2 regions of the Streptomyces sp. LMG1-1-1.1 genome follow, and region 2 is predicted to be linked to the other one. Evidence: riboswitches for the same ligand, from Rfam matches in the RefSeq annotation. Region 2 holds a riboswitch; the other holds the start of a gene.

Region 1 (11,015 bases), on a different contig from region 2:
CCCTCGATCGCCTTGGCGGTGGTGCCGGGGGCGTCCGGGGTGCCGGGTGCGTCGGGCGCGCCGTCGACGGTGGCGGTCGCCTCGCCCGCACTCGTCTCGTGCAGTGGTGCCGTCATCGTGGTGAGGACCCCTCTCGGCCGCCGGTAGCCGGCCCTTGCCCGCCGCGGGTAGCGGCTCGGTGGAACAAAATGCTGGGCATCTGCTCGAAAGGAGCCGAACACCCGGTGTTCCGGGGAGTCTTCAGTGCGCTTGTGATCACCCGCCAGCCCTGACGAGGAATGTTTGCTCAAACGTGATGCGGTGCTGCGACTTCCGTTATCCGGACGTCGTGATCACGTGAGCGGACCATCTCGGGTCCTCTTCGCCACAATCGGGCATGTCGCCCAACGTGGCTTTTGAGCTCCTCAATTGGGGCGAAAGAAGGGCCCCGACGAGGTCCGGCGGGACCTCTGGGGCGTACGGAGGGAAATGAGGTGTCTCAGTATGCGGACGGCGCCGACGGCGGGTACCCGTACCCCGGAACGGCGGCGGAACCGCGACCGGCGTGCGCCTCGCGGTCGTAGAACGGGCGCGCGTTCGCCCGCAGCCAGAGCGCCACCGGGTCGTACGCGTCGGAGAGGGCGACCGTCGAGACGGGCAGCCCATCGGGTACGGAGCCGATCGACTGGCGCATCATCGAGCGGACCGTGTCGACGGCCGCCGCCGAGGTGTCGTACAGGTCGAGACCGATGGCGAGGTACGGGGAGCCGAGCGCGGGCTGCACCCAGCCGCGGCGCAGCGCCCGGACCGCCGGGGTGCGGTGCGCGTTCTGCGTGAGCAGGGCGTAGAACTGCGGGATCTCCAGGGTCGGCTCGGAGACGCGGAGCGGTCCGGCCGGCATGCGGTCGAGACCGGTGGCGATCCGGCGCAGGTCGGCCCAGGGGATGCCGACGCCGCCGCCGGGGGCGTGCGGATTCAGCCAGACGCCCCAGCGGTCGGGGTAGAGGGCGCGTGCGATGTCGCGGCCGGTGACGAGCTCGTGGGCGCGGTTCCAGCCGGAGGCGGCGAGTTCCTGGGGGGAGGTGACGCAGGGCGCGTAGCCGAAGCCGTCGACCTCCATGTTCCCGTACTGGGCGTCGGAGGAGCCGGGCGAACCGTGCCAGAGCAGCATCCAGAGTTCGCCGTCGGCGAGGGCGTGCAGCAACTGCTCGTACGCGTCGTAGCGTCCGGGTGCCACCTCGCGCAGCATGCGCTCGACCTCGCCGGCCGCAGCGGTGCCTGACGCGCTCACCATGGGTCCCCGCCCCTCATTCCGTCCACCATGTCCGCGCGGCTTCCGTGCCGCTGCCGAGTCGGTTCGGCTCACCGGTCAGTTCAGCTTAAACAGGGGGCCGCTCACACGGCGGCGCGCTGGTAGAACGGGCGCACCCGCTCCAGCATCCAGTCGCCGACCGGGTCCTGCGCCATGTCGAGCAGGATGAGGTTGACCGGCCAGGCGACCTCGACCCGGCCGAGCGCGCGGCCGAGGGCGTCCAGGGGCGCGTTGCGGTCGGCGCCCTCCCAGTGGGCGAGCTGGACGCCGATGAAGAGGGCGGGTTCGGTGCCCTCGACGCTGGCGAGCGCGCGGCGGGCGCTGGTGACGACGCCGGTGGCCTCGAACTCGGCGGAGGCCGCGGCGAGGAAGTCGACCGGGTCGTCCTGCCAGTCGGGCTCGAAGAGCCGGACGCGGCCGCCGGTGGCGGGGCCGTCGAGCGGGGTGCGGCCGGTGCGGCAGAGCTCGGCGACGGCGGGCGGGGGCAGCGGGACCCCGGCGGCGCCGCCCGGGTTCAGGGCGATGCCGAGCTGCGGGGGCAGGCCGCGGGCGAAGTCGCGGGCGGGGGCGACGGCGAACGACATGTGGTCACCGACACAGGCGAGGAACTGCTGTTCGGAGCTGAAGACGGGGACGTAGGCCGCGCCGTCGATCTCCATGGTGGCGAGGTCGAGGTCGGGGCTGTCGGGGCCGCCGCCGTTCGGCAGGGGCACCCAGACCTGGCTGCGGCCCAGCACCTCGACGAGCCGGCCTCCGGCCGCGGGGTTGCCGAGTGAGGCGGCAAGGACCTCTTCGAGCTCGTTGCCCGGCCACGTCACGTCCACGGTCGCGTTTCCCCTTCTCGCACGGCCTGCCGCACCGGCCGCCCGGCAGCACCCTAACGCCGCCCCGGCGCCGCCGTGGCCAAAAGGGAGGGTACGGGTCCCCCGCCGCGGTCAGGCGGCGTCGCGGAAGGAGATGCGGCGGAGGGTGTCGGCGGCGGCGCGGTCGAGGAGGGTGACGGAGGCGCAGCCGGGCGGGAGGCTGCCGGACTCGGCGGCCCGCAGCAGCCGGCCGACGGCCCGCCGGTGCCGGGCGAAGGCGTAGACGGATACGCCGCGGCCCCGGGCGTCCTGCCCGGCCCGCGCCGTGTCCGGGGTCACGTCGAGGAGGACCAGGTGCAGGGCGCTGCCCCGGCGGCGGGCCTCGCGGGCGAGCCAGCCGCGCACCCAGGACTGGGTGCCGCAGTCGTGGACGATCGCGCTCGCGCCGGAGCGCAGGACGCGGCGGAGCCCGGCGTAGTGCGCGAGGCGGACGAGGGGGCGGTAGACGGCGTACGGCAGGAGGCGGGGCATACGGAGCTCCCAGCGCTCGCGGGCGTCCTGGGAGTCGATGCCGTGGCCCTCGGCGGCCCGCTTCATGAGGGTGGACTTGCCGCTGCCGGGCAGCCCGGAGACGACGACGAGGTCGCCGGCGGCGAAGACGAGGGCGCGGGGGCCGCGGTCGCCGCGCTCGCGGAGGTCGCGCAGGATCCGTCCGCGGCGGCGGGTCCTGGCGCGGGCCCGCTGGGCCGGTATGCCGGTGCCGGTCGCGTACGCGCCGGTGTGCTCGATCCTCATCGCGCTCCCCCCTGTCGGGTCTCAGGAGACCTGAGGAGACCCTTGCCCACGAAGTGTAAAGAAACGGTAATGAGACACAAGCGATTTGCCCCGCCGACACCGCATGCAATGATGTGCGCGCCAGGCGCGCACAGTCGCCACACAATCGCATACCGGCCGCTCGAATCCGCGCGGGAGAGTTCCGGGCCGCCGACGGCGTCCGGACGCCGAAGGAGCAAGACCCTCCCTTGAATCTCTCAGGCCCCGTACCGCGCGGATGAGGCAGATCTGAAAAGCGGGACACCGTGCCGTGTCCCCACCCAAGGTGCAAGCCGATCTCTCGGTGACGAGATGCTCTCGGTGAACCTCTCAGGTTCCATGACAGATGGGGAGGACGTCCTCGCCCGTCATGTGTTTCGTCACCGATCACGCCCTTGGGACCCGGGAGCCACCCCATGAGCACTGCCCCCCGTCTGACCGCCCTCGATGCCCTGCATCGTTCGCTGGGCGCGACCATGACCGACTTCGCGGGCTGGGACATGCCGCTGCGGTACGCCAGCGAGCGCGACGAGCACAACGCCGTCCGCACGAAGGCCGGCCTCTTCGACCTCTCCCACATGGGCGAGATCACGGTCACCGGCCCGCAGGCCGCGGAACTGCTCGACTACGCCCTGGTCGGCAACATCTCCACGATCGGCGTCGGCCGCGCGCGCTACACGATGATCTGCCAGGAGGACGGCGGCATCCTCGACGACCTGATCGTCTACCGCCTCGCCGAGACCGAGGCCGGGTCCTCTCCCTACATGGTCGTCGCCAACGCCTCCAACGCGCAGATCGTCCTGGACGCGCTCGTGGCCCGCGCGGAGGGCTTCGACGCCGAGGTGCGCGACGACCGTGACGCGTACGCCCTGATCGCGGTCCAGGGCCCGGAGTCCCCCGGCATCCTGAAGTCGATCACGGACGCCGACCTGGACGGCCTGAAGTACTACGCCGGCCTGCCCGGCACGGTCGCGGGCGTGCCCGCGCTGATCGCCCGTACCGGCTACACCGGCGAGGACGGCTTCGAGCTGTTCCTGAAGCCGGAGCACGCGGAGGGCGTCTGGAAGGCGCTGACCGAGGCGGGCGCGGGCGTCGGCCTGATCCCCTGCGGCCTGTCCTGCCGTGACACGCTCCGCCTGGAGGCGGGCATGCCGCTGTACGGCCACGAGCTGACCACCGCCCTCACCCCCTTCGACGCGGGCCTCGGCCGGGTCGTGAAGTTCGAGAAGCCCGGCGACTTCGTCGGCCGCAAGGCGCTGGAGGCCGCCGCCGAGCGCGCCGAGACCGCGCCGCCGCGCAAGCTGGTCGGCCTGATCGCCGAGGGCCGCCGCGTCCCGCGCGCGGGCTTCTCGGTCGTCTCCGGCGGCGAGGTCGTCGGCGAGATCACCTCGGGCGCCCCGTCCCCGACCCTCGGCAAGCCGATCGCCATCGCGTACGTCGACGCGGCGCACGCGGCTCCCGGCACCGCGGGTGTAGGTGTGGACATCCGCGGTACCCACGAGCCCTACGAGGTCGTGGCTCTGCCGTTCTACAAGCGCCAGAAGTGACGCAGTCGTCTCACCCGGCGTCTCACCCCGCAAGACCCACGTACATCAGCACTCCCCCGATCCAGGAGAATCAGGCCATGAGCAACCCCCAGCAGCTCCGCTACAGCAAGGAGCACGAGTGGCTGACGGACGCCGTTGACGGCGTCGCCACCGTCGGCATCACCGAGCACGCGGCGAACGCGCTCGGCGACATCGTGTACGTGCAGCTTCCCGAGGTCGGCAGCACCGTGACCGCGGGCGAGGACTGCGGTGAGCTGGAGTCGACCAAGTCCGTCAGCGACCTGTACTCCCCGGTGACCGGCGAGGTCGTCGCGGTGAACCAGGACGTCGTCGACGACCCGGCGCTGGTGAACACCGCCCCGTTCGAGGGCGGCTGGCTGTTCAAGGTGCGCCTCGACGGTGAGCCGAAGGACCTGCTCTCCGCCGACGAGTACACCGCCTTCACCGCCGGCTAACCGAGACCCCCTAGGGATCGATTCATGTCGCTTCTGAACACTCCCCTCCACGAGCTGGACCCCGACGTCGCCGCCGCCGTCGACGCCGAGCTCCGCCGTCAGCAGTCCACCCTCGAGATGATCGCGTCGGAGAACTTCGCTCCGGTCGCCGTCATGGAGGCCCAGGGCTCCGTCCTCACCAACAAGTACGCCGAGGGCTACCCGGGCCGCCGCTACTACGGCGGCTGCGAGCACGTCGACGTGGCCGAGCAGATCGCGATCGACCGGATCAAGGACCTGTTCGGCGCCGAGTACGCCAACGTCCAGCCGCACTCCGGCGCCTCCGCGAACCAGGCCGCCCTCTTCGCCATCGCCCAGCCCGGCGACACGATCCTGGGTCTGGACCTGGCGCACGGCGGTCACCTGACCCACGGCATGCGCCTGAACTTCTCGGGCAAGCAGTTCAACGTGGTCGCGTACCACGTGGACGAGGCCGGTCTGGTCGACATGGCCGAGGTCGAGCGCCTCGCCAAGGAGCACCGCCCGAAGGTGATCATCGCGGGCTGGTCCGCCTACCCGCGCCAGCTGGATTTCGCGGAGTTCCGCCGGATCGCCGACGAGGTCGAGGCCTACCTGTGGGTCGACATGGCCCACTTCGCGGGCCTGGTCGCGGCCGGTCTGCACCCGAACCCGGTCGAGTACGCGGACGTGGTGACCTCCACCACGCACAAGACGCTCGGCGGCCCCCGCGGCGGCATCATCCTGGCGAAGAAGGAGTTCGCGAAGAAGCTGAACTCCTCGGTCTTCCCCGGCTTCCAGGGCGGCCCGCTGGAGCACGTGATCGCGGCCAAGGCCGTCTCCTTCAAGGTCGCGGCCTCGGAGGAGTTCAAGGAGCGCCAGCAGCGCACCCTGGACGGCGCCCGCATCATCGCCGAGCGCCTGGTCCAGGACGACGTCACCGCCCACGGTGTCTCGGTCCTGTCCGGCGGCACGGACGTGCACCTGCTCCTCGTCGACCTGCGCGACAGCGAGCTGGACGGCCAGCAGGCCGAGGACCGTCTCCACGAGGTCGGCATCACGGTCAACCGGAACGCCGTTCCGAACGACCCGCGCCCGCCGATGGTCACCTCCGGTCTGCGCATCGGTACGCCGGCGCTCGCGACCCGCGGTTTCCAGGCGGACGACTTCACCGAGGTCGGCGACATCATCGCGGAGACCCTGAAGCCGGGCTTCGACGCCGACAAGGCCGAGGCGCTCAAGGCCCGGGTGACCGCCCTGGCGGACAAGCACCCGCTGTACCCCGGCCTGAAGTAATTTCGTACGCTTTTGTTCGTACGAAAGCTCCGGGGCACCGCGCACACTGGACAGTGAGCGCGGTGCCCCGTTCCATGCTCAGCCTTTCTGCTCCACCCCGGCAGACAACGGCGTCTAGCCCCCCACAAGGAGTCCTACCGTGGCCATCTCGGTCTTCGACCTGTTCTCGATCGGCATCGGCCCGTCGAGCTCCCACACGGTGGGGCCCATGCGTGCGGCGCGGATGTTCGCGCGCCGGCTGAAGAACGAGGGGCTGCTCGCCCACACGGCGACCATACGAGCGGAGCTGTACGGCTCGCTCGGCGCGACCGGCCACGGCCACGGCACCCCCAAGGCGGTGCTCCTCGGCCTGGAGGGCAACTCGCCCCGCACCGTGAACGTCGAGACCGCCGACGCGGAGTTCGAGCGGATCAAGGAGAGCGGCCGGATCAACCTGCTCGGCGCCCACGAGATCCCCTTCGACTTCGACGCCGACCTGATCCTGCACCGACGCAAGGCGCTCCCGTACCACGCCAACGGCATGACGGTCTTCGCGTACGACGCGGAGGGCGGGCTCGTCCTGGAGAAGACGTACTACTCGGTCGGCGGCGGCTTCGTCGTGGACGAGGACGCCGTGCAGGGCGAGAACCCGATCGTCCCCGACGACACCGTCCTGAAGTACCCCTTCCGGACCGGTGACGAGCTGCTGCGCCTCGCGAAGGAGACCGGGCTCTCGATCTCCTCGATGATGCTGGAGAACGAGAAGGCCTGGCGCACCGAGGACGAGATCCGCGAGGGCCTCCTGGAGATCTGGCGGGTCATGCAGGCCTGCGTCTCGCGCGGCATGTCCCGCGAGGGCATCCTGCCCGGCGGCCTGAAGGTCCGCCGCCGCGCCTCCACCCTGGCCCGCAAGCTGCGCTCCGAGGGCGACCCGACCGCGCACGCGATGGAGTGGATCACCCTCTACGCGATGGCCGTGAACGAGGAGAACGCGGCGGGCGGCCGGGTGGTCACCGCCCCGACGAACGGCGCGGCCGGCATCATCCCCGCCGTCCTGCACTACTACATGAACTTCGTCCCCGGCGCCGACGAGGACGGGATCGTCCGCTTCCTGCTCGCGGCCGGCGCGGTCGGCATGCTCTTCAAGGAGAACGCCTCCATCTCCGGCGCCGAGGTCGGCTGCCAGGGCGAGGTCGGCTCGGCCTGCTCGATGGCGGCCGGCGCCCTCGCCGAGGTCCTCGGCGGCTCCCCGGAGCAGGTGGAGAACGCGGCCGAGATCGGCATGGAGCACAACCTGGGCCTGACCTGCGACCCGGTCGGCGGTCTCGTCCAGATCCCGTGCATCGAGCGGAACGGCATGGCGTCGGTCAAGGCGGTCACCGCGGCGAAGATGTCGATGCGCGGCGACGGCAGCCACCTGGTCTCCCTCGACAAGGTCATCAAGACCATGAAGGAGACGGGTGCCGACATGAGCGTGAAGTACAAGGAGACCGCGCGCGGCGGTCTCGCGGTGAACATCATCGAGTGCTGAACCGTTCACCCCGCACGGCCGGCCCCGGGGGTTCCCCGGGGCCGGCCGTGCGGGGTCGGGCGGGGCTGACGCTCCACGGGTCCGCCTCAGTACCCGAGTCCGCGGGGGTCCGGCACCACGGTGAGCAGCGCCGAGACGACCAGGATCGCCGCGAGCACGGACGCCTCGACGCGCGCGGGTGTCTGGGCGTTCCCGCCGGACAGCATCCGGCCCCGGGCGGCGAGGGCGAGCAGGCTCGCGCCGCCGAAGAACACCAGCTTCACCAGGAGGAGCCGGCCGTAGGCGGTGCTCAGGACGGCGTCCAGCGGCAGCCTGCGGAGCGTGGAGGCGGTCCCGGTGACCACCAGCGCGGCGTACGTCCAGGCGGCCATCCGGGCGTAGCGGGCCAGGACCTCCCGTCCGCCGCCGCGCAGCCGCATGGTGCGGAGCACGTACAGGAGGGTGCCCGCCCAGAGCGAGGCGGCCGTGAGGTGGACGACGGTCAGACAGGTCCCGAGGGCCTGCTGGTGCGCCTCGGGGTGGGCGCGCAGCGCCTCGGCGCCGACGGCGACGGCGAGCGGCAGGACGGCGAGGCCGGGGCGCCGGGAGGCGGCGCAGAAGGCGGCGAGGGCGAAGGCGTTCGCGGTGACGAGGAGCAGGCGGCCCTCGCGGAGCCCGTACACGACGGCGGGGCTCAGGCCGCTGACGGCCGTGAAGAGCAGCAGGAGTCCGGCGGAGGCGGCCGCGGCGACCAGCGCGGCGGGCGCGGAGCGGCTCCGCGGCAGGGGGCCCGCTCCGGCGATCCGGCGCCCGGCGAGTTCGCCGATCTGCACGGCGAGGCCGGCGAGGACGAGGAGGCGCAGCAGCGAGGTGGTGCCGGCGGCCGGTATCCGCAGTTCGCCGGTGCCCGTCTGCGCGAGACCGGCGCCGAGCAGGGCGGCGGCGAGGAGGGCGACCGCGGCGACGACCGCCGCCGTCAGACGGCTCGGGGTACCGAAGGGTCCGGGAAGCGTCACCGGACGATCGTCACCGAGCCCCGGGCGGGCGGCAACTCAGCGTTGCGCCGCCCACCCGGGCGGGCGGGTCACGCCTTGCTGTAGTGCGCCCAGAACTCGTCCCAGGACAGGACGCCGTCGCCGTTGTCGTCACGCTGCTTGATGAGGACCTCGGCGACCGTCTCGGTGACGTTGAAGTCGCCGTGGCGCGCCATGAGGCTCTTGTACTCCGCGGCGGTGATGAAGCCGTCGCCGTCCGCGTCGAACTGGTTGAATGCCGTACGTGCCGACTCGATGTCCGCCACTGCTTCCGCCCCTTCTCGGTGCTTATCTGACGGGGGTCAGAGTAGCTGGCCCGCCCCTGCCGGATGATGGGGGTATGAGTGACGTGGCACGGATACTGGCGGATGCGGCACGCGGGCGGTTCCCGGCCCCGGACGGTACGACGACGGTGGTGCGGCAGCCGAACCCCCGGGACGCCGGGGTGCTGGCCTTCACGGCCCACTCGGTGGTCTTCACGGACGCCGACCCGGCGTGGGTACGGGCCGAGCTGGCGGCCACGTCGAGCGACCCGCTCGCGGCGAGCATGAACCCCGGCTTCCTGGTCGCCCTGATGGCCCGCACGGGCCTGCACATGAACACGATCGACCTGCTGACGGTGGCCGACCGCCTGCCGGGCGCTCCCCCGCTGGAGCTCCGCGAGCTCGACGACCCGGACCACCCCCGGGTGGCGCGGGCCCTGAAGTTCCGCGACGACGTCCGGGTGTGGGCGGCCGACGGCGGGGTGCTGGTCCTGGGCCGGGGCGTCGCGGGCCGCTGGGAGGCGGCGATCGAGGTGGACGAGGAGGTGCGCCACCGGGGCCTGGGCCGCGCGCTGGCGACGGCGGCCCGCCACCTCACGCCCGGCGACGTGGTGTGGGCCCAGCAGTCCCCCGGCAACGCCCGCAGCGTCCGGACCTTCCAGGCGGCCGGCTACCGCCCGGTGGCGTCGGAGGCCCTGCTCGTCGCGGGCTGACCGTCCCGACCGGCGGGGCGCCCGCAGGCCCTAGCGGAAGACGCCGGTGTGGCCGAGGGAGTAGCGGCCGGGCTGGGGGTAGACGGCGAGGCCGTGGGGGCCGCCGCCGACCGGGATGCGGGCGAGCTGCCGGCCGGTGGCGGTGTCGATGGCGTAGACCTCGGAGTCGTACCGGCCGGAGAGCCAGAGGACCTTGCCGTCGGCGGAGACGCCGCCCATGTCGGGCGAACCGCCGTCGGGGAGCCACCACTTCTTGGTGAGCTTGTTCCGCGCGAAGTCGAAGACGGAGACGGAGCCCTCGCCGCGGTTGGGGACGTACATCTCGCGCGAGTCCCGGCTGATGTAGAGGCCGTGGGCCCCCTTGCCGGTGGGGAGCAGCGTGGGGACGGTGAACTTCTCGCCGTCGAGCACCCACATGCCGTGAGCCATCATGTCGGCGACGTAGAAGGTCTTCCCGTCCGGGGAGAGCTTCACGTCCTGGGGCATGGCGCCCTGGAAGGGCAGTTTCAGCTGCCCGACGACCTCCATCTTCTCGGTGTCGACCTTGAGGAGTTCGCCGGAGAACTCGCAGGAGACCACGAAGTAGCGTCCGTCGGCGGAGAAGTCGGCGTGGTTGACGCCGTAGCAGCTCACCGGGACGGACTTCCTCCGTTCCATGGTGTGCGGGTCGCGGAAGACGAGTTCGCGGTCGAGGGAGGCCATGACGACGGCGTACTTGCCGTCGGGCGTGAAGTAGAGGTTGTACGGGTCGTGGACCTCGACGGGCTTGCCGGCGATGCCGGTGGCGGGGTCGATGGGCGTGAGGGTGTGGCCCCGGTTGTTGTTGACCCAGAGGGTCTTCAGGTCCCAGGACGGGACGACGTGCTGGGGCTGGACGCCGACCGGGATGGTCTCGACGACCTTGTAGGTGGCGGGGTCGATGACCGAGACGGTGTTGGAGTTGGTGTTGGGGACGTAGACCCGGGAGGGGAAGTTCCGTACCACCGGGGAGAGTCGGTTCGGCCGGTCGGCGGCGTAGACGTCGTTCGGGTCGAGCACGGGCGGCATGCCGGGCAGTCCGGCGGGGGCGGCGGCCGGTTTGGGCACGGCGGGGGCGGCGGCCTTCTTCACCGCCGCGGCGCCGTCGCCGGGGTCCCCGGTGCCGCAGCCCGCCAGGGCGGCGAGGAGCGCGGCGGCGAGGAGGGTCCTGGTTCTCTTCGTGTGGTGGGCCATCAGGTCAGCAGCTCCGTGGTGGTGACCGCGCGCAGTCCGCGGCGGTCGAGGTCGGCGAGGAGGAGGGGCAGCGCGGCGGCGGTGACCGGGTAGCCGAAGTGC
Region 2 (11,015 bases):
CGCGCAGTCCGTACGGCTGCACGCGGCCTTGGTGCAGACGGCTCTGGGCATCCGGCCGCAGTGACGTCGGGAGGGCCCGACTATCCAAACCGGTCGGGCACGTCCTAGGGTTGCTGTGTGAACGAGCTCGACGTTGTGGGTGTCCGGGTGGAAATGCCCTCCAACCAGCCGATCGTGCTCCTGCGTGAAGTGGGAGGCGATCGGTACCTCCCCATCTGGATCGGACCGGGTGAGGCGACCGCGATCGCCTTCGCCCAGCAGGGGATGGCGCCGCCGCGGCCGCTGACGCACGACCTGTTCAAGGACGTGCTGGAGGCCGTGGGCCAGGAGCTCACCCAGGTCCGCATCACGGATCTGCGTGACGGGGTCTTCTACGCCGAGCTGGTCTTCGCCAGCGGCGTCGAGGTGAGCGCGCGCCCGTCCGACGCGATAGCGCTGGCGCTGCGGACCGGTACGCCGATCTTCGGCAGTGACGGTGTGCTGGACGACGCCGGCATCGCGATTCCGGATGAGCAGGAGGACGAGGTGGAGAAGTTCCGCGAGTTCCTCGACCAGATCTCACCGGAGGACTTCGGGACCAACAGCCAGTGAGGCGCGACGCCGCGGCCGGAGGCCGTTCGCGGGGTGCCGTCAGAGCATTCGAGTAGCCTTTCCCCGGTGAGAGATTAGGGAAACCACTCTCAGGGTGATTATCACTCGGCGTGCCGAGTGTGGCGATCGTTGACGCACCCCTGGTGACTGCCTACCTTCGTGTGGGCAGGTCAAGGACGGAGGGTCGGCGTGATGAGCAGCGCGGACGGTACGGCAGGTAGCTCGCTCGGACGGGTGTCCGGGGAGAGCGGTCCGTATCCGCTTCACGGCAGTGTGGGCGACTTCGGGACGGATGCGAACGCCGGCGCGGCGGAAGAGGCGGTCGGCTATCGCGGACCGACGGCCTGCGCGGCCGCCGGGATCACCTATCGGCAGTTGGACTACTGGGCGCGCACCGGGCTCGTGGAGCCGAGCGTGCGGCCCGCCTACGGGTCGGGGACGCAGCGGCTGTACAGCTTCCGCGACGTCGTCGTGCTGAAGATCGTCAAGCGCTTCCTCGACACCGGGGTGGCGCTGCAGAACATCAGGGCCGCGGTGCAGCACCTGCGTGCCCGTGGCTTCCGCGATCTGGAGCGGATGACGCTCATGAGCGACGGGGCCACGGTCTACGAGTGCTCCTCGCCGGACGAGGTCGTCGACCTGCTCCAGGGCGGGCAGGGCGTCTTCGGGATCGCCGTCGGGGTGGTGTGGCGGGACGTCGAGGCGGCGCTCTCGCAGCTGCACGGGGAGCGCGTCGACACGGGCGAGACGCTCGTCGGGAACAACCCGGGTGACGAGCTCGCCAGGCGGCGGCGCGACAAGGCCGTCTGAGCGGGCCCCTGGCCGTCGCGGCCCCGCCGATGCGGTGCGGGGCCGTTGTCAGTGGCGTAAGGCAGCATCGGAACCGTGAGAGCCGCGCCGACGATCCTGCATCTCGACATGGATGCGTTCTTCGCCGCCGCCGAGCAGGCGGCGAAACCCAGCCTGCGCGGAAAGCCCGTCGTGGTCGGCGGTCTCGGGCCGCGGGGCGTCGTCGCTACGGCCTCCTACGAGGCGCGGCGCTTCGGGGTGCATTCGGCGATGCCGATGGGGCAGGCGCGGCGGCTCGCGCCGAACGCCGCCTATCTGGTGCCGCGGTTCGCCTTCTACCGGTCGATCAGCGAGCAGGTGATGGAGCTGCTGGGCCGGCTGTCGCCGCTCGTGGAGCCGCTCAGCCTGGACGAGGCGTTCGTCGACCTGGAGGCCGGGGGCGTCGCCGACGACAGTGCGAGCGCGCGGGCGGCGGGGGAGAGGCTGCGGGTCGACATCCTGGCGACGACGGGGCTGACGGGGTCCGTGGGGCTCGCGGGGTCGAAGATGATCGCGAAGATCGCGTCCGAGGAGGCCAAGCCGAACGGGCTCGTGCTCATCGAGCCCGGCACCGAGAGGGATCTGCTCGGGCCGCGGTCGGTGCGCATCCTGCCCGGGGTCGGGCCCGCGACCGGGGAGCACCTGCGGCGGGCCGGCATGACCACCGTGTCCGATCTCGCGGAGGCCGGCGAGGACGAGCTCGTACGGCTCCTGGGGCGGGCGCACGGGGCCTCGCTGTACCGGATGGCCCAGGGGTACGACGACCGGCCCGTGGTGGCCGAGCGGGACGCGAAGTCGGTGTCGGTCGAGGACACGTTCGACGTGGACCTGCACGACCGGGTGCGGATCAGGGTCGAGGTGGACCGGCTCGCCGACCGGTGCGTGGGGCGGCTGCGGGCTTCCGGGCACTCGGGGCGGACCATCGTCCTCAAGGTGCGGCGGTACGACTTCTCGACGCTCACCCGGTCCGAGACGCTGCGGGGGCCCACGGACGACCCCGGCGTCGTACGGGAGGCCGTGGGGCGGCTCCTGGAGGCCGTGGACACGACCGGGGGCGTGCGGCTGCTCGGGGTGGGGGTGAGCGGGCTCGCTGACTACACGCAGGAGGACCTGTTCGCGCAGGCGGGCGCGGGCGCGTCCTCGGGTTCGGGTGAAGGCCCGGCTGGGGGGTCCGATGCGGGGGAGGGGGAGGAAGGGGCTGCGGCCGCCTCCGGGGCCGCTGGGGCCCCTGTGGCGGACGTGCGGGACGTGCGGGGCGCCGAGGCTGAGGGAGGTCCTGCCGGGCCCGTGGAGAGGCACTGGGCGCCCGGGCGTGACGTACGGCACGCGGTGTACGGAGCCGGGTGGGTGCAGGGGAGTGGGGTCGGGCGGGTCACCGTCCGGTTCGAGGAGCCGGGGTCGGCGGCGCCGGGGCGGGTCCGGACGTTCGCCGTGGACGACCCGGACCTGGAGGAGGGGGAGCCGCTGCCGTTGGTGGGGTGAGGGCGCCTGGGGTCGGGTGGGGCGGGGGCGGCGCGCCTGGGGCCGGTAGCGGGCGGCGATGACGGGAAGCGCGGGCTGGTAGCCGGCAGCCGGCAGCCGGCAGCGGGCGGCGGCGGGGGCGCGTGCGTGGCGACGGGCGGTGGCGGGAGCCTGCGCCGGTAGCCGGTAGCCGGTAGCCGGTGGCCGGTGGCCGGTGGCCGGTGGCCGGTGGCCGGTGGCCGGTGGCCGGTGGCCGGTAACGGGCGGCGGGCGGAGACGGCGGGGACGCGTGCGCTGGCGCCGGGCGGTAGCCGGTAGCGGGCGGAGGCGGCGGGGCCCACCCGCGCCGCCTGCGCGGGCGGGAGCGGGTGGGCGGGGTGGTGCGGTTGGGCGTGGGCCTCTCAGGGCGGGACGGCTGGTGTCAGGGGCCGTCCTGGCCGGCGAGGCGGCCGAAGTCGGTGTCGGGGTAGTCGGCGGGCGCCGGGGGCAGGGTGAGGCTGTAGTGGCGATAGAGCTGGAGTTCCTGCTCCGGGGAGAGGTGGCGGCCTACGCCGAAGTCGGGGGCGTCCTTGATGAGTGCCCGTTCGTAGGGGATGTGGAGGCCGTCGGCGAGGAGATCGCTGGGCTCCAGAGGGACGAAGGCGTCCCTGCTGAAGAGGCCGGTGCGGACGGCGGCCCATTCCGGGATGCCGGTCGCGTCGTCGAGGTACACCTCGTCCACGGTGCCGATCTTGTGTCCGTTCCGGTCGAACGCCTTGCGGCCGATCAGGCTGCGCGGATCGATGTCGGTCTGCACGGTCCCTCCAACTGGTCGCAACTGCTCTACACCCCTACGAAAGTGCACAACTGGGATGTCGGCCACTTGAGCGAAGGAAGCCACAACCGCGCTGGTAGGCTGGCTGTGGCTGTCGACCCTGTGCGGGAGAGTCCCCCGGAGAAACCTTCCGGAGGGCGCCGAAGGAGCAAATCCTCCCCGGAATCTCTCAGGCCCCTGTACCGCGCGGACGAGGTCACTCTGGAAAGCAGAGCGGTGCCCCCGGCGGCACGCGCTCTCACCGACGGTGAAAGCCGGCGTGCCCTCAGGCGTGCCGGTGAAACTCTCAGGTTGAGATGACAGAGGGGGAGGCCGTCCGGGTACCCGCGCCGTGGTGCCCCTCGCAGGTCGTGACGACCAGGAGGCCTCCGTACATGACCGCCAACCGCACTCCGCTCTCCGAGCTCGAACAGGGCATCCCGTTCGAGCAGCGGCACATCGGGCCCGACGCCGAGGCGCGCGCCAAGATGCTCGCCCAGGTCGGTTACGGCTCGCTCGACGAACTCACCGCCGCCGCGGTGCCGGACGTGATCAAGAACGCCGAGGCGCTGGGGCTGCCCGCCGCCCGCACCGAGGCCGAGGTCCTCGCCGAGCTGCGCACGCTCGCCGACCGCAACCAGGTCCTAGCCCCGATGATCGGCCTCGGCTACTACGGCACCTTCACCCCGCCGGTCATCCTGCGGAACGTCATGGAGAACCCGGCCTGGTACACGGCGTACACGCCGTACCAGCCGGAGATCTCCCAGGGTCGCCTCGAAGCCCTGCTGAACTTCCAGACCATGGTCGCCGACCTGACCGGTCTGCCCACCTCCGGCGCCTCCCTCCTCGACGAGGGCACCGCCGCCGCCGAGGCCATGGCGCTGTCCCGCCGTGTCGGCAAGGTCAAGAACGGCGTCTTCCTCATCGACGCCGACGCCCTGCCGCAGACGATCGCCGTCATCGAGACCCGCGCCGAGCCGACCGGTGTCGAGGTCGTCGTCGCCGACCTGAGCGAGGGCATCCCCGCCGAGGTCGCCGAGCGCGGTGTCTTCGGTGTGCTCCTCCAGTACCCGGGCGCCTCCGGTGCCGTCCGCGACATCAAGCCGCTGATCGACGCCGCCCACGAGCTCGGCGCGATCGTGACCGTCGCCGCCGACCTGCTCGCGCTCACGCTGCTCACCTCGCCCGGTGAGCTCGGGGCCGACATCGCCGTCGGAACGACGCAGCGCTTCGGCGTGCCGATGGGCTTCGGCGGTCCGCACGCCGGCTACATGGCCGTCCAGGACAAGCACGCCCGCTCCCTGCCCGGCCGTCTGGTGGGCGTCTCCGTCGACGCCGACGGCAACCGCGCGTACCGCCTGGCCCTGCAGACCCGCGAGCAGCACATCCGCCGCGAGAAGGCCACCAGCAACATCTGTACCGCTCAGGTGCTGCTCGCCGTCATGGCCGGCATGTACGCCGTCTACCACGGCCCGGACGGCCTGAAGCAGATCGCGCAGCGCACGCACCGCTACGCCGCCATCCTCGCCGCGGGTCTGACCGCCGGGGGCGTCGAGCTCACCCAGGGCGCCTTCTTCGACACCCTCACCGCCCGCGTCCCGGGCAAGGCCGACGAGGTCGTCGCCGCCGCCCGCGAGGCCGGCGTGAACCTCCACCGCGTCGACGGCGACCTCGTGTCGATCTCGTGCGACGAGACCACCGGGCGCGAGCAGCTCGCCGCCGTGTGGGGCGCCTTCGGCGTCACCGCCGACATCGAGGCCCTGGACCTCGTCGTCGAGGACACGCTGCCCGCCGGGCTGCTGCGCTCCGACGCGTACCTGACCCACCCGGTCTTCCACGCGCACCGCTCCGAGACCTCGATGCTGCGCTACCTGCGCAAGCTCGCGGACCGCGACTACGCGCTGGACCGCGGCATGATCCCGCTCGGCTCCTGCACGATGAAGCTGAACGCCACGACCGAGATGGAGCCGGTGACCTGGCCCGAGTTCGGCCAGATCCACCCCTTCGCCCCGATCGAGCAGGCGCAGGGCTACGTCACGCTCATCACCGAGCTCGAGGAGCGCCTCGCCGAGGTCACCGGCTACGACAAGGTGTCGATCCAGCCGAACGCCGGTTCGCAGGGCGAGCTGGCCGGCCTGCTCGCCGTCCGCGCGTACCACCGCGCCAACGGCGACCTCCAGCGCACGGTCTGCCTCATCCCGTCCTCCGCGCACGGCACCAACGCCGCCTCCGCGGTGATGGCCGGCATGAAGGTCGTCGTCGTGAAGACCGCCGACGACGGCGAGGTCGACGTCGAGGACCTGCGGGCCAAGATCGCGCAGTACCGCGACGAGCTGTCGGTGCTGATGATCACCTACCCGTCCACGCACGGTGTGTTCGAGGAGCACGTCGCCGACATCTGCGCCGAGGTCCACGAGGCCGGCGGCCAGGTGTACGTCGACGGTGCCAACCTGAACGCGCTGGTCGGTCTGGCCAAGCCGGGCAAGTTCGGCGGCGACGTCTCGCACCTGAACCTGCACAAGACCTTCTGCATCCCGCACGGCGGCGGCGGCCCCGGCGTCGGCCCGGTCGGCGTCCGCGCCCACCTCGCCCCGTACCTGCCGAACCACCCGCTCCAGCCCACCGCGGGCCCGGAGACCGGCGTCGGCCCGATCTCGGCCGCCCCGTGGGGCTCCGCGGGCATCCTGCCGATCTCGTGGTCGTACGTGCGCCTGATGGGCGGCGAGGGCCTCAAGCGCGCCACCCAGGTCGCGGTCCTCGCGGCGAACTACATCGCCAAGCGCCTCGAGCCGCACTTCCCGGTGCTCTACACCGGCCCGGCCGGTCTGGTCGCCCACGAGTGCATCGTGGACCTGCGCCCGCTGTCGAAGGCGACCGGCGTCACCGTCGACGACATCGCGAAGCGCCTCATCGACTACGGCTTCCACGCGCCGACGATGTCCTTCCCGGTGGCCGGCACGCTGATGATCGAGCCGACCGAGTCCGAGGACCTCACCGAGCTCGACCGCTTCTGCGACACGATGATCGCGATCCGCGGCGAGATCGAGAAGGTCGCCGCGGGCCAGTGGCCCGCCGACGACAACCCGCTGCACAACGCGCCGCACACCGCGGCCGCGCTGGGCGGCGAGTGGAACCACGCCTACACCCGTGACGAGGCCGTCTTCCCGGCCGGCGTCTCGGCCGCCGACAAGTACTGGCCGCCGGTGCGCCGCATCGACGGCGCCTTCGGCGACCGGAACCTGGTCTGCTCGTGCCCGCCGATGGACGAGTACGACAACTGAGCACGAGCCGAGGGCCGGTTCGGAGGATCTCCTCCGGGCCGGCCCTCGGCGTTCTCCCTCGAACGGTGCCGCCGCCCCCTCAGGCGGCGGTGGTCACCTGGCCCGCGGTCAGCGCCCGGTGGGGGGCGATGATCTGCCCGTTCGGCAGCAGTTCACCGGTGTCCTCGAAGAGCAGGACGCCGTTGCACAGCAGGCTCCAGCCCTGCTCCGGGTGGTGTGCCATCAGTCGGGCCGCCTCCCTGTCGGCGGAGTCGGCGGTCGGACAGGCAGGCTGGTGCTGGCACATGGGTGGGTTCTCTCGCTGCGTCGTAGTGGATGTCCTGCGGCTCTTCGCGCTCATCGCCGCCCCCGTCGGTCGGTTCGGTTCCGATCCCAGTCTTGCCCCACGGACGGTCATCCGCAGGTATTTCGCGGCAGCTCGTCCTCTCCGGGGAAGACGCGTCACCCGCAGGGGCGGTTCAGGTCAACTGCACCGTCTCTTCGGGTGGTTCGGGGTGGTCCGAGCGGGCTAGTCCGTACGGGAGGGGTGTTCGGGCGCTCCGTTCGGGCGTGCGGCTCGGGCAGCAGTGCGCCCCGTGACCCGGCCGGGTCACGGGGCGGGGCGGCGCGTGCGGTGGATCAGGCGGGCGCCGCCGAGCCCAGGAGGGGCGGCGGCGCGAGACGCGTACTGAGCACGGGCAGGAGATCGGCGACCTGGTAGGCCTGGTGGGCCGCGATCCCCGGCGGTGCGGGGGCGAGCGGCACCATCAGGTCGGCGGCGGCCGGGGCGACGGCGGTGCCTTCGGAGTCCGGGCCGGCGTGCAGCCAGAGGGTCAGCATGTAGAGCTCCGGTACGGAGAGCAGCCTCGGCTCGTACGCGACGGGCAGCGCCTCGGCCTGGAGCAGGGCCCGTTCCGTGGCGGTGACGTACGGCCCCTCGAAGAAGTGCGAGAACGTCCAGCCGTCCGGGGTGAGCATGGTGTCCGCGGCGGCGATCGCCCGGTCCCCGTGCCGGATCAGGAAACGCCAGCCGGCGAGCCGGGTGCGGGGCGCGGTCCCGGGTGCCCCGGTGACGCCGAGGACGTGCACGGGCAGCGGGTGTTCGGGGCTCAGTGGTCCCTGCGCGGCCCGGAGGGCGGGCGTTCGGGCCTCGCGGACGGCGGTCGGTGAGCCGAGGGCCGCGAGGACACTGCGGAGGGCCGGCGCAGGGGCCGGGGAGGGTCGGAGCATGGTGGGTCGCCTCTCACTCAGGAGACACGGTGATGCGTGGGCAGGTACGACGGCGCTGTCGGCGGCGGGGCCAGAGAGGGGCCATGAGGCCATGGCCGGGCGCCAACACTCTGCCTCGTCCGCGGAGTTTATACGACACGTGTTCACACAGTGTTTCCGCTAGACGTCGCCGATATTCCTGACAAGGCGTCATCAGGCCGTATTCAAGGCGAGTTGAAGCGGAATCGTGACCTTCCCGGCGCTCTCACCTGCGATTCCCGCGCGGCATCGGACGGCCGAATTCCGACCCCGTCCGACTTCGAGAAACCCGGCAATAGGACATTGGTATATGTCGATTGTTCCATGACCTCGGGATGTGCCGGTGGAGCACTCGGTCCAGCCTATCGTCCGACGGCTCACTTCCGCAGGCGTTGTGGATCAGCGGGGTGGGCATCATCGTCCGTGACACGCGGCCGTCGACGGCGGCTGCCCGCTCGGGGAGGGACGCTTCGATGGGGGAGAAGGTCGTGGCCGACGGGTTCGGCCCGTCCGACCGGCAGCAGTACCGGAGAAAGCTCCAGCAGTGCCTGGCGGGACTCGCGAGACTGCTGGCGGAGAAGAGGTTCGACCGCCCGCGCAATCTCATGGGCGTGGAGATCGAACTCAATCTCGCCGGTCCCGACGGACTGCCCCGCATGCTGAACGCACCCGTTCTGGAAAAGATCGCGAGCGCCGATTTCCAGACCGAACTCGGATTGTTCAACCTCGAAGTGAACATCGCCCCCCACCAGCTGGGCGGGCGCGTATTCGACCGGCTCGCGGAAGAGATCGGCACCGGCCTCGGATATGCCGACCGCAAGGCCGCCGAACTCGACGCGGGCGTCGTCATGATCGGCATACTGCCCACGCTCGCGCAGAGCGACCTCGTCTTCGAGAACCTGTCGGCCGCCGACCGCTACACGCTCCTCAACGACCAGATCCTCGCCGCCCGCGGCGAGGACTTCACGCTGGACATCCACGGCGTCGAACGCCTCCTCTGCACCTCGGAGTCGATCGTGCCGGAAGCGGCCTGCACCTCGGTGCAGCTCCACCTCCAGGTGACGCCCGCCCGGTTCGCCGCCGTGTGGAACGCGGCGCAGGCGGTGTCGGGCGTCCAGATCGCGCTCGGCGCCAACGCGCCCTTCGTCTTCGGCCGCGAGCTGTGGCGCGAGTCCCGGCCACCGCTCTTCCTGCAGGCCACCGACACCCGGCCGCCCGAGCTCCAGTCCCAGGGCGTCCGGCCGCGCACCTGGTTCGGGGAGCGGTGGGTGGACTCGGTGTACGACCTCTTCGAGGAGAACGTCCGCTACTTCCCCGCCCTGCTGCCCCTCTGCGACGAGGAGGAACCGCTCCTCGTCCTCGACGGGGGCGGGGTGCCGCGCCTCCAGGAACTCGTCCTGCACAACGGCACGATCTACCGCTGGAACCGGCCGGTGTACGGCTGGGTCGACGGCGTGCCGCACCTGCGCGTCGAGAACCGCGTCCTGCCGGCGGGCCCGACCGTCGCCGACGTGATCGCCAACGCCGCCTTCTACTACGGCCTCGTGCGCTCGCTCGCCGACGACCCCCGGCCGGTGTGGAAGCGGATGGCGTTCCAGGACGCCGAGGCCAACTTCGACGCGGCCTGCCGCCACGGCATCGAGGCGGAACTGCGCTGGCCCCGGTCCGGCCGCGCGGGCGGGATCGCCACCCTGCCCGCCGTACGGCTCGTCCTCGACGAGCTGCTGCCGCTGGCCGCGGCGGGGCTCGACGCCTGGCACATCGAGCCCGCGGACCGCGACCACTACCTCGGGATCATCGAGCAGCGCTGTCTGCGACGGGTGAACGGCGCGTCCTGGCAGGCCGACACCTTCCACCTGGCCCTGGAATCGGGCCTCGACCGCGAGGCCGCGCTCGCGGCGACCACCCGGCGCTACCGGACGCTCATGCACGAGGGCGAGCCCGTGCACACCTGGCCCGTGGGCATCGACTGACGCCGACGGCGCCCTCCCCCTCCGCGAGACCCGTCCGCCCCCTCGGGCTTTCCGGCGGAGCATGGGTGATCATGTCAAGGTGGTCGCGTCCGGACCGGGACCGATCCGTCCGGCCGAGGCCGCCGGATCGGCGTGCGCCCGCGACGGGAAGTGGAGACAGGTGTGGTGTCGGAGCAATACGTGAGGGACGCTTCCCTGCCGCCGGGCGGCCTGCCGCGCAGGGTGCTGCGCTCCGAGACGCTGATCGTGCTGGCGCTCTCGCTCGGCGCGAGCGCGGTGTCGTCGCTGATCAGCTTCATCGGCTCCCTGACCAAGCCGGGCGCGCTGAAGGAGCAGGCGGCGACCCTCAACGGTTCGTACGCGCCGGGGCGGCCGTGGCTCGACCTGTCCTGGCAGCTCTTCGGCATCGCCACGGCGCTCGTGCCGGTCGTCCTCGTGGCCCACCTGCTGATGCGCGAGGGCGCCGGCATGCGGGCCATCGGCTTCGACCGGACCCGGCCGTGGCCCGACCTCGGCCGCGGGGCCCTGGTCGCCGCGGGGATCGGGAGCGCGGGCCTCGCCTTCTACCTGGCCGCGCGGGCCTCGGGGTTCAACCTGACCGTGGTGCCGGAGTCGCTGCCCGAGGTGTGGTGGAAGTACCCGGTACTGATCCTCTCGGCGATTCAGAACTCCGTCCTGGAGGAGGTCATCGTCGTCGGGTACCTGCTGCGCAGGCTCGGCCAGTTGGGGTGGACCCCGATGGCCGCACTGGTGGCGAGTGCGGTGCTGCGCGGCTCGTACCACCTCTACCAGGGGATCGGCGGCTTCCTCGGCAACGTGGTGATGGGCGTGGTGTTCGTCCTCCTCTACCGCCGCTGGGGC

The links. A riboswitch is a leader RNA that binds a small molecule or an ion and turns the genes downstream of it on or off. The one in region 2 is predicted to bind glycine.
Region 1: another riboswitch for glycine. It lies ahead of gcvT (glycine cleavage system aminomethyltransferase GcvT); the one in region 2 lies ahead of gcvP (aminomethyl-transferring glycine dehydrogenase).

Annotation. Positions count from the first base shown of each region.
Region 1 is NZ_JBFPNH010000020.1:42,581-53,595, reverse strand. Features, by position in the region: gene MRBLMG1_RS10300 (ABC transporter permease) at 1-116, opposite strand, end outside; gene MRBLMG1_RS10295 (enhanced serine sensitivity protein SseB C-terminal domain-containing protein) at 479-1,270, opposite strand; gene MRBLMG1_RS10290 (enhanced serine sensitivity protein SseB) at 1,375-2,115, opposite strand; gene MRBLMG1_RS10285 (AAA family ATPase) at 2,227-2,889, opposite strand; glycine riboswitch at 3,051-3,150, shown strand; glycine riboswitch at 3,152-3,263, shown strand; gene gcvT (glycine cleavage system aminomethyltransferase GcvT) at 3,324-4,454, shown strand; gene gcvH (glycine cleavage system protein GcvH) at 4,532-4,909, shown strand; gene glyA (serine hydroxymethyltransferase) at 4,934-6,202, shown strand; gene MRBLMG1_RS10265 (L-serine ammonia-lyase) at 6,342-7,712, shown strand; gene MRBLMG1_RS10260 (CopD family protein) at 7,799-8,707, opposite strand; gene MRBLMG1_RS10255 (EF-hand domain-containing protein) at 8,776-8,991, opposite strand; gene MRBLMG1_RS10250 (GNAT family N-acetyltransferase) at 9,066-9,701, shown strand; gene MRBLMG1_RS10245 (hypothetical protein) at 9,732-10,913, opposite strand; gene MRBLMG1_RS10240 (polysaccharide deacetylase family protein) at 10,913-11,015, opposite strand, start outside.
Region 2 is NZ_JBFPNH010000072.1:7,482-18,496, forward strand. Features, by position in the region: gene MRBLMG1_RS33330 (MerR family transcriptional regulator) at 1-64, shown strand, start outside; gene MRBLMG1_RS33335 (bifunctional nuclease family protein) at 118-591, shown strand; gene MRBLMG1_RS33340 (MerR family transcriptional regulator) at 784-1,401, shown strand; gene MRBLMG1_RS33345 (DNA polymerase IV) at 1,477-2,901, shown strand; gene MRBLMG1_RS33350 (PRC-barrel domain-containing protein) at 3,302-3,676, opposite strand; glycine riboswitch at 3,790-3,889, shown strand; gene gcvP (aminomethyl-transferring glycine dehydrogenase) at 4,069-6,954, shown strand; gene MRBLMG1_RS33360 (DUF5999 family protein) at 7,034-7,240, opposite strand; gene MRBLMG1_RS33365 (hypothetical protein) at 7,573-8,163, opposite strand; gene MRBLMG1_RS33370 (glutamate--cysteine ligase) at 8,655-10,154, shown strand; gene MRBLMG1_RS33375 (CPBP family intramembrane glutamic endopeptidase) at 10,335-11,015, shown strand, end outside.